Linked DNA regions of Candidatus Chlorohelix allophototropha. The protein of the gene in region 1 binds, or shares a complex with, the protein of each later gene. Links are inferred from orthologs where the notes say so. Each region holds a gene or a part of one and is shown on either strand. Other genes may lie near its edges.

The links. The genes of interacting proteins can lie anywhere in the genome.
Region 2: the proteins of OZ401_RS11390 (region 1) and smc are in contact, whole or in part, in a crystal structure (PDB 3ZGX), measured with the Bacillus subtilis proteins. The link is inferred for Candidatus Chlorohelix allophototropha from one-to-one orthologs.

Annotation. Positions count from the first base shown.
Region 1 is NZ_CP128399.1:2,590,802-2,593,708, reverse strand. Bases 1-2,836 are described here. They hold OZ401_RS11390 (segregation and condensation protein A), read left to right. Parts: upstream 1-910; coding sequence 911-1,762; downstream 1,763-2,836. Other genes in these bases: OZ401_RS11385 ([LysW]-lysine hydrolase), read left to right, coding at 1,759-2,836; OZ401_RS11395 (hypothetical protein), read left to right, coding at 377-892; OZ401_RS11400 (site-2 protease family protein), read left to right, coding at 1-365. Outside these bases: more of OZ401_RS11385, read left to right, coding at 2,837-2,868. UniProt on the Bacillus subtilis protein: Participates in chromosomal partition during cell division. May act via the formation of a condensin-like complex containing Smc and ScpB that pull DNA away from mid-cell into both cell halves.
Region 2 is NZ_CP128399.1:1,683,719-1,688,060, reverse strand. Bases 63-4,333 are described here. They hold smc (chromosome segregation protein SMC), read left to right. Parts: upstream 63-455; coding sequence 456-4,133; downstream 4,134-4,333. Other genes in these bases: OZ401_RS07260 (dihydrofolate reductase family protein), read left to right, coding at 4,281-4,333; OZ401_RS07270 (acyl-CoA dehydrogenase family protein), read right to left, coding at 63-111. Also shown: more of OZ401_RS07270, read right to left, coding at 1-62; more of OZ401_RS07260, read left to right, coding at 4,334-4,342. UniProt on the Bacillus subtilis protein: Required for chromosome condensation and partitioning.

The DNA of each region.
Region 1 (2,907 bases):
TGCTGCTTGGTTGGCTAATTTGGCTGGCGGCAAGCCCTTATATCCGAAATGCTAAAAGCACTGATTTGCTGGCAAACTTTCTGTCCGGCTTGGTGCTGGTAAATTTTCTTCTGTTTGCTTTTGATCTGCTTCCAATCCCACCTTTAGACGGCTATTATTTCATCAAGGGCTTACTTCCGGCTCAATGGGATGTGAAATTGCAAAGCTATGAAACTTACGGCACACTCATACTGGTAATTGTTGTCCTGTTCATTCCTTTTTTATTCGGTATATTTAGTTCCAGAGGCGGCAACCCAATTTTCGATTTTATTATTAATCCAATAGTACGGGCGGTATGCGGATTATTTGGAATACCATTAGGATAGTAGATTCAAAGATGGATGTTCGTTACCGTTGTAAGCAATTGCTAATGGCACTCCGGGCGCGCCCTTTTAATCAGGCTGAGTCCGAATTTGTACACCAAATATTGAGTGAGAAGCAAGCCACGTTATTTTTTGCTTTGCCTCTTTACGAGCAGCATCATGCTTATAGAGTTTGTCGTATGCTTTGGGAAGAAGGGCATCAGACAGATACAGCCTTACTACAAGCAGCCTTGTTGCATGATTTAGGCAAACGCGACCCCCTTTCGGGCAGATACATTAGCCTGTGGGATAAAATTCTGGTGGTGGCGCTAAAGAAAATCGGTGGTAAGCCCCTACTATATAAAGTGGCAAAGCCTGATCCAAGCAGTTGGCTTTATGTATTCTGGTTACAAGCTCGCCACGAACAACGTAGCGCAGAATTGGCAGAAGCGGTGGGTAGTTTACCGCGTGTGGTTGCGCTTATAGCAGGGCGTGTTCCTGATAATGACCCGGCTTTTACTGCGTTGAAAGGGGCAGACGATGCAAACTAACTTGATAGCTGAAAGCTAATGGAAAAACAAACTCGCCAGAAAAATGTATTTGGGATGACGGTATATCGCTATCAGGTGCGCTTACCGGGCTTTGATTTTGAGGGTCCGTTGGATTTGTTATTGCAGTTGATTGAGCGTAACGAATTGCCCATTACAGAAATCTCCTTGGCAAATATTGCCGAAGAATATACCGCTTATATAGACCAGCTAACCGAAATCAATCCTGCCGAACTTTCAGAATTTCTGGTTATATCTGCCAAATTACTTCTGATAAAAAGCGCTGCGCTATTACCTGCTCCACCCGCTCGTCTGGGGGAACCGGAAGAAAGCACAACCGATGCTCAGGAACTGATCGCCCAGTTGCGCGAATATAAGCGCATAAAAGAGGCGGCACGATTTCTGCAACAACGCCACGAATCAGGCTATCGGGCTTATAGCAGCCAACGTAGCGGACCTACTGAATTACAACTAGAACAATTAAACGCAGCGCTGAAAAAAATGGGGCATGGTAAGAGCGGGCTTGCTTTACATGGCGTAAAACTGCAAGATTTACTGGCGCTGGTAAAACGCAGATTGGCTGCTCAGCAAAGGGAACAGTTAAAATTGCCATTGGCAGTGAATCAGGAACAATTGGGGCGCAGCGTTAAAATAGAAGAACGTATTGAGTTAGTTGAAGCCCGGTTAAAAGATGAAAAACAACTTGCTTTTAGCAGTTTGTTTGAGTCTCGTAGCGCCGAAACTCGGCTTGAGCTTGAGATTATAGTTACCTTTATGGCATTGCTAGAACTACTGCGAAGGCATGCCGTAGTAGCACAGCAAGACGAACTTTTTGGTGAGATATACATTACTTCAATGAAGGACGTAGAATGACCGATCCTACTACTTTACCGCAACCGATATCCAGTGAGGAACGAGTGGCTTTTTTTCAGGAAATGCTCGAAATTTACAGCCCTAGCTATCAGGAACGTGCTGTTGCCGAGTTTTTGGTGCGCAAGATGCAAGAGTGGGGCTTTCGAGAAGCCTATGTAGATGAAGCCGGGAATGCGGTAGGCGAAATCGGTGCAACAGAGGAGCAAGCTACTAAAACTTTAGTGCTGTTAGGGCATATCGATACTGTACCGGGTTTTATTCCGGTTCAGCTTATGGAAGATGGCGATACTATTTACGGGCGCGGTTCGGTTGATGCTAAAGGTCCTTTTGCGGCTTTCACCCTAGGTACTGCCGCGTTGGTGCGTCAGCAAGCGCAATTATCTGCCGATGGAAAACGCATCGTATTGGTGGGAGCAGTGGAAGAAGAAGCCGCCAGCAGTAAGGGGGCGCGTTATGCCGCAAACCGCTATCGCCCGGAATTTTGTGTAATCGGTGAGCCTAGTGGTTGGTCTAATATCACGTTGGGTTACAAAGGACGTTTGCTGCTAGATTATACTTTAAGCCGTGACACCAAACATACTGCCGCCGATGGTCCTAGCGCGTGCGAGGAGGCGGTGGATTTCTGGAATAAAATCAAGGCATATGCAACCGAGTTAAACGCGGGTAAAAGTATTTTCGAAACTTTGCAACCTTCCCTACGCAATTTTAACAGCCAAGCTAACGGGTTTCAGGAAGTAGCACATCTATATATTGGATTTCGGATTCCGGTGGGTTTTTCCATACAAGAATTTAAAACCTTGCTAGATGCTTGGCGAGGTGATGCGGTACTTGAGCTAAGCGGCGAGGAAACGCCGGTGCGTAGCGAGAAAAATAACCCGCTGGTAAGAGCTTTCTTATCCGCAATTCGTGGTGAAGGTGGACAACCGAAGTTTCGTTATAAAACGGGAACCAGCGATATGAACGTGCTTGCTCCCATTTGGCAATGCCCTATCCTTGCATACGGACCGGGCGATAGCAGCCTCGACCATACCCCGAATGAGCATGCCAGCCTTAGCGACTTAGAGAAGGGCGCTAATATCATCACCCGCATGTTGCTGGAATTATAGGAAATTGCCGGGCATTAGAAAAATGCCCACCACACTAAA
Region 2 (4,342 bases), 910 kb from region 1 along the record:
AGCTTTAATTTGCTCATGATGGATTTTTTCGTTTGGATACACATATTTATTCATGAACGCTTTCAGGCGTTCTTGTAAATCTAATGATTTTTGGCTGAATCCAAAATCCATAGCATTCTCCTGTCAACAAAAATTCACAAGCTTATTTTATATAACCCAACTGGTTTCTGAGGTGAATTCAGCAACATACTTCTACTATTACCACAATTATGTGTAAATAATCCATGCCCCTTTAGCAAAACAAAGCCAAAATTGAGGGTGTAGAGGAATAGCGCAAGTCATTACCACGTATAGATTAAAGAAAGGGAAGCAAGAAACATTATACGCTAAAACGCAGTACCCTTAAAACCATATCGCCGATTCATGGTAAAATATCGGCTAACGCGCAAAGCGTAAGCGCGAAAAGTGTCTAACCACCCGACAAGCAGACTACTTTTTAGCGAAAGATGTAATCCATGTACTTAAAAAAGCTTCAATTACACGGCTTCAAAACCTTTGCCAATAAAACCGAGTTTTTTTACGACAGCGGTATCACCGCCATAGTAGGTCCCAACGGAAGCGGGAAAAGTAATATTGCAGATGCGGTGCGCTGGGTTCTAGGGGAACAGCGTTATAGCCTCATGCGGGGCAAAAAAACCGAAGATGTGATTTTCGCGGGCAGTAGCGGCAGACCCGGAATGGGTTTTGCCGAAGCCTCTATTACCTTCGATAATACCGAACGCAAGTTGCCGATTGATTTCAGCGAAGTCATCATCACCCGACGCGCTTACCGCACCGGCGAGAACGAATATTACATCAACAAAGCGCGGGTGCGCCTTAAAGATATACATGAAGTGGTAAATCAGATTTCCTCGAACTATACCGTCATCACGCAGGGTATGGTAGATGCTGCCCTGAGCCAGAAACCCGAAGAGCGCCGTAGCCTTTTTGAAGATGCCGCCGCAATCGGACATTATAACACTCGCCGCATTGAAGCCGAAGAACGCTTGAACAAAACTCAGGAGAACATGCGACGCATTTCTGACCTATTGGCAGAAATCGGGCCGCGTATGAAAGGCATGGAAAAGCATGCCCGTCTTGCCGAAGAATATTACGCTCTTCAGGAAGAACTTCAAACCTTATTCCGACGCTGGTATGGGTATCGTTGGCGTGGTACAAATCGAACGTTGGTAGCCGCAAAACGAACCGAGCAGCAAGCCCAAAGCGAGCTTGAAAAGTGTAACCTCGATATGGAGTCGCTTAAGCTACAAAGCAACGCCGCCCGCACTCGGCAAAATGAATTGCGGGTTAAGCTTGCGGGCTTACATCAAGATAGCAGTACACTCCACACACGCGCCCAGCAACTTCAGCAACAGGTGGCGGTAGAGCGCGAAAAGCTAAACGGCTTGAGTCGCCAGCGCGATTCACACCAACAGGAACTGGTTAGCTTGCGAATGCTGGCTGAAGAAAACACTCGCCGCTATGCTAATCTGGAACTTGAGTTCAAAGCGGTTAAAAGCGAAATAAGCGAAGCAGATACCAAAGTAGCAACACAAGAAACAGCGTTGAAAGAAAAAACGCTTGGAACCAGCCGTATTGAAACCGCATGGGCGCAAAAAAGAGACGAAGTTTTAAAGATTCTCAACCGTCTGGACAGCCTCCAACAACAGACGGCACAACAGGTCAAACGGCGTGAAGAACTGGCACGGCAACAAGCTCATTATTACGAGGTGCGGGATAACACGCTGGCACGCCAGAAAGAATTACAGCAGGAAATAGATGTTGCCCGAAATTCGCTTAACGCTTTTGAAAAAGAAGTAAACGCGCTAACAGTTCGGCGAAAAAGCGAAGAGGTTGAGCTAAACTCCACCACCGAAGCGATTCGCTTAAAAGAACGACAAGCGCAAGATTTACGCAACAATCTTGACTCAACCCGCAGTCGCCTGAATCTATTGCAGGATTTACAAAACAGCTTTGCCGGATTGCATAGCGGCGTTAAAGCGGTGATGCAAGCGACAAAGCGGAATAAAAACCCATTGGGGGGAATATTGGGCTTGGCGGCAAATTTGCTAGAAGCTCCGGTTGAATTGGAACTGGCGATTGAAACCGCATTAGGGGGGCATCTACAGGACATCGTGGTAGACCGTTGGGCAGATGCAGAGGATGCAATCCGTTTCCTGAAAGAAGGCGGACAGGGGCGCGCTACTTTCTTACCGCTCGATAGTCTCAAATCCCAAAATTCGGGTCGGCTCGAAGATAGAATTTTCAGAACCGAAGGGGTGCGCGGACTTGCCACCGGACTGATTCGCTTCGCCGAAAAATATCGTTCGGTCTATGAACAGCTACTAGGGCGGTGGCTGGTGGTAGATGATTTAAAGGTTGCACGCCGCATCCTGCCCGATTTACCGATAGGCTGGAATGCAGTTACGCTTGGTGGCGAAACGGTACGCGGAGGCGGCGCAGTTACAGGTGGTACGCTTGGCAGGGAACGGGCAGAGAGCGGCATGCTTATGCGCGAGCGCGAGTTGCGCGAGTTACCCGTCAAACTTGCCGCCCTTGAAAAACAAATTGCTGAAGGCGCACAAGAGCTTTCGAAATTACAGGTGCAATTGTCCACCCGCAAACAGCAAATTGCCAATACCGAGCGCGAAACCCGTCAAATGAACGACACCCTCCAGAAAGCGCAGGGGAAGTTGAGCAACCTGTCAGGGCAAGCGGAGAGATTAGCGCACGAGTTGAAGGTGCGGGAAGAAACCAGCCAAAATCTGGCAAGAGAAAGCGCCGTACTGGACGAGCAGGAAACCACCATTAATACCGGAAAAGAAACCGCGCTCAAACAACGCGAACAAACACAGGCAGAAGTGGCGAGTCTTGAAAAATCTTTGCATTCTGCCAAAGAAGCCGAGCAGAAAGAGCGCGATAAGTTAACCGCTTTGCGTACCGCTAACGCCCTTTTCGAGCAACGTATCAAGAGCGCCGAGTCAAACCTCCAATTCGCCCGCACCGAACGAGATAGGGTTATTGGGCAGGTAAAAGCGCGTGAAGAGCAGATAAAAGAACTTGAAAACCAGAACAACGCTTTACAACACTCTCTCGAAACAGCCCAAGGGGAACTAGCGAAGTTAAGCGAACAACTGGAAGCCCTACGCGCCGAAATTGCGCCATACGAGCGGCAGCTAGAAGCGCTAGAACTAGAGCAGGTACAAAGCGATAAGCGTTGGCGCGAGATGAGTACCCATATGCTACAACTTGAAGCATCGCATAGTAGGGCTACGCTGGAAGTGCAACGACTTGAAGCCGAGCTTGAAACTTTGCAAGTACAAGCTAACGCCGATCTCGCCCCATCAATGGTGGGCGAGCAGGGCGAACAGGCACAGGTTAATCCGGCAGATTGGATAGAGTTGCTAGAATTAGGCGAGGATGAAGCGCGTCAGTTACATGAGCGCATTGAACAAAGCCGTGTGCGCTTGCGCCGAATCGGGGTAGTCAATCCGCTGGCGATGCAGGAATATAACGAAACCAGCACACGTCACAGCTTCCTAAGCCGCCAGCTTGAGGATTTAGAAGAAGCTACCCGCTCTCTGCGCGAACTGATAAAAGAACTAAATCAGCTTACCCAACTACGTTTCTCCGAAACCTTTACAAAGGTTGCCGAAGCTTTCAGCAAATATTTCGCACAGCTTTTTAACGGAGGTAGCGCCAAGCTCTTTCTAACCACACCGGATAATCTAGCGGATACAGGCATAGAAATTGTGGCACAGCCTCCCGGTAAAAAACAGCAAAATCTGGTATTACTGAGCGGGGGTGAACGCGCTTTAACGGCGGTTGCCTTGCTTTTTGCCTTACTGGAAGTAAACCCTACACCTTTCTGTATTCTCGATGAGGTGGATGCGGCTTTGGACGAGGCAAATGTGCGACGCTTCTGTGAAACCCTAAAGGTTCTGGCAGCACGCACCCAATTTATTGTAGTCACGCACAACCGAGGTACTATCGAAGCGGCACGCACAATTTACGGAATCTCAATGGGTTCGGATAGCGTCTCCAAAACAATCTCGCTCAGGATAGATGAAGTCTCAAAGTTCCGCCAGAAATACGATAAATCTCTACGCAGCGCCGAAACAACGACTGACCCCTCCCTTATTAGTAAAAATTAGGGTAAAATACAAAGCCCGGCGGAGCGGTTTAAAATCGCTCCTGCTAGCAGCTTTGTATGTTTTTTTGCAAAGCCGGAAGTAATTTGATAAAAACAGTTATTAATGCAGGGTTTTCTATTTTGAATTGAACAGGGAGTAAAAAATAAAATGAGAAAAGTAGTTGTATCCGAGTTCCTAACACTGGATGGAGTCATGGAAGCGCCCGACAA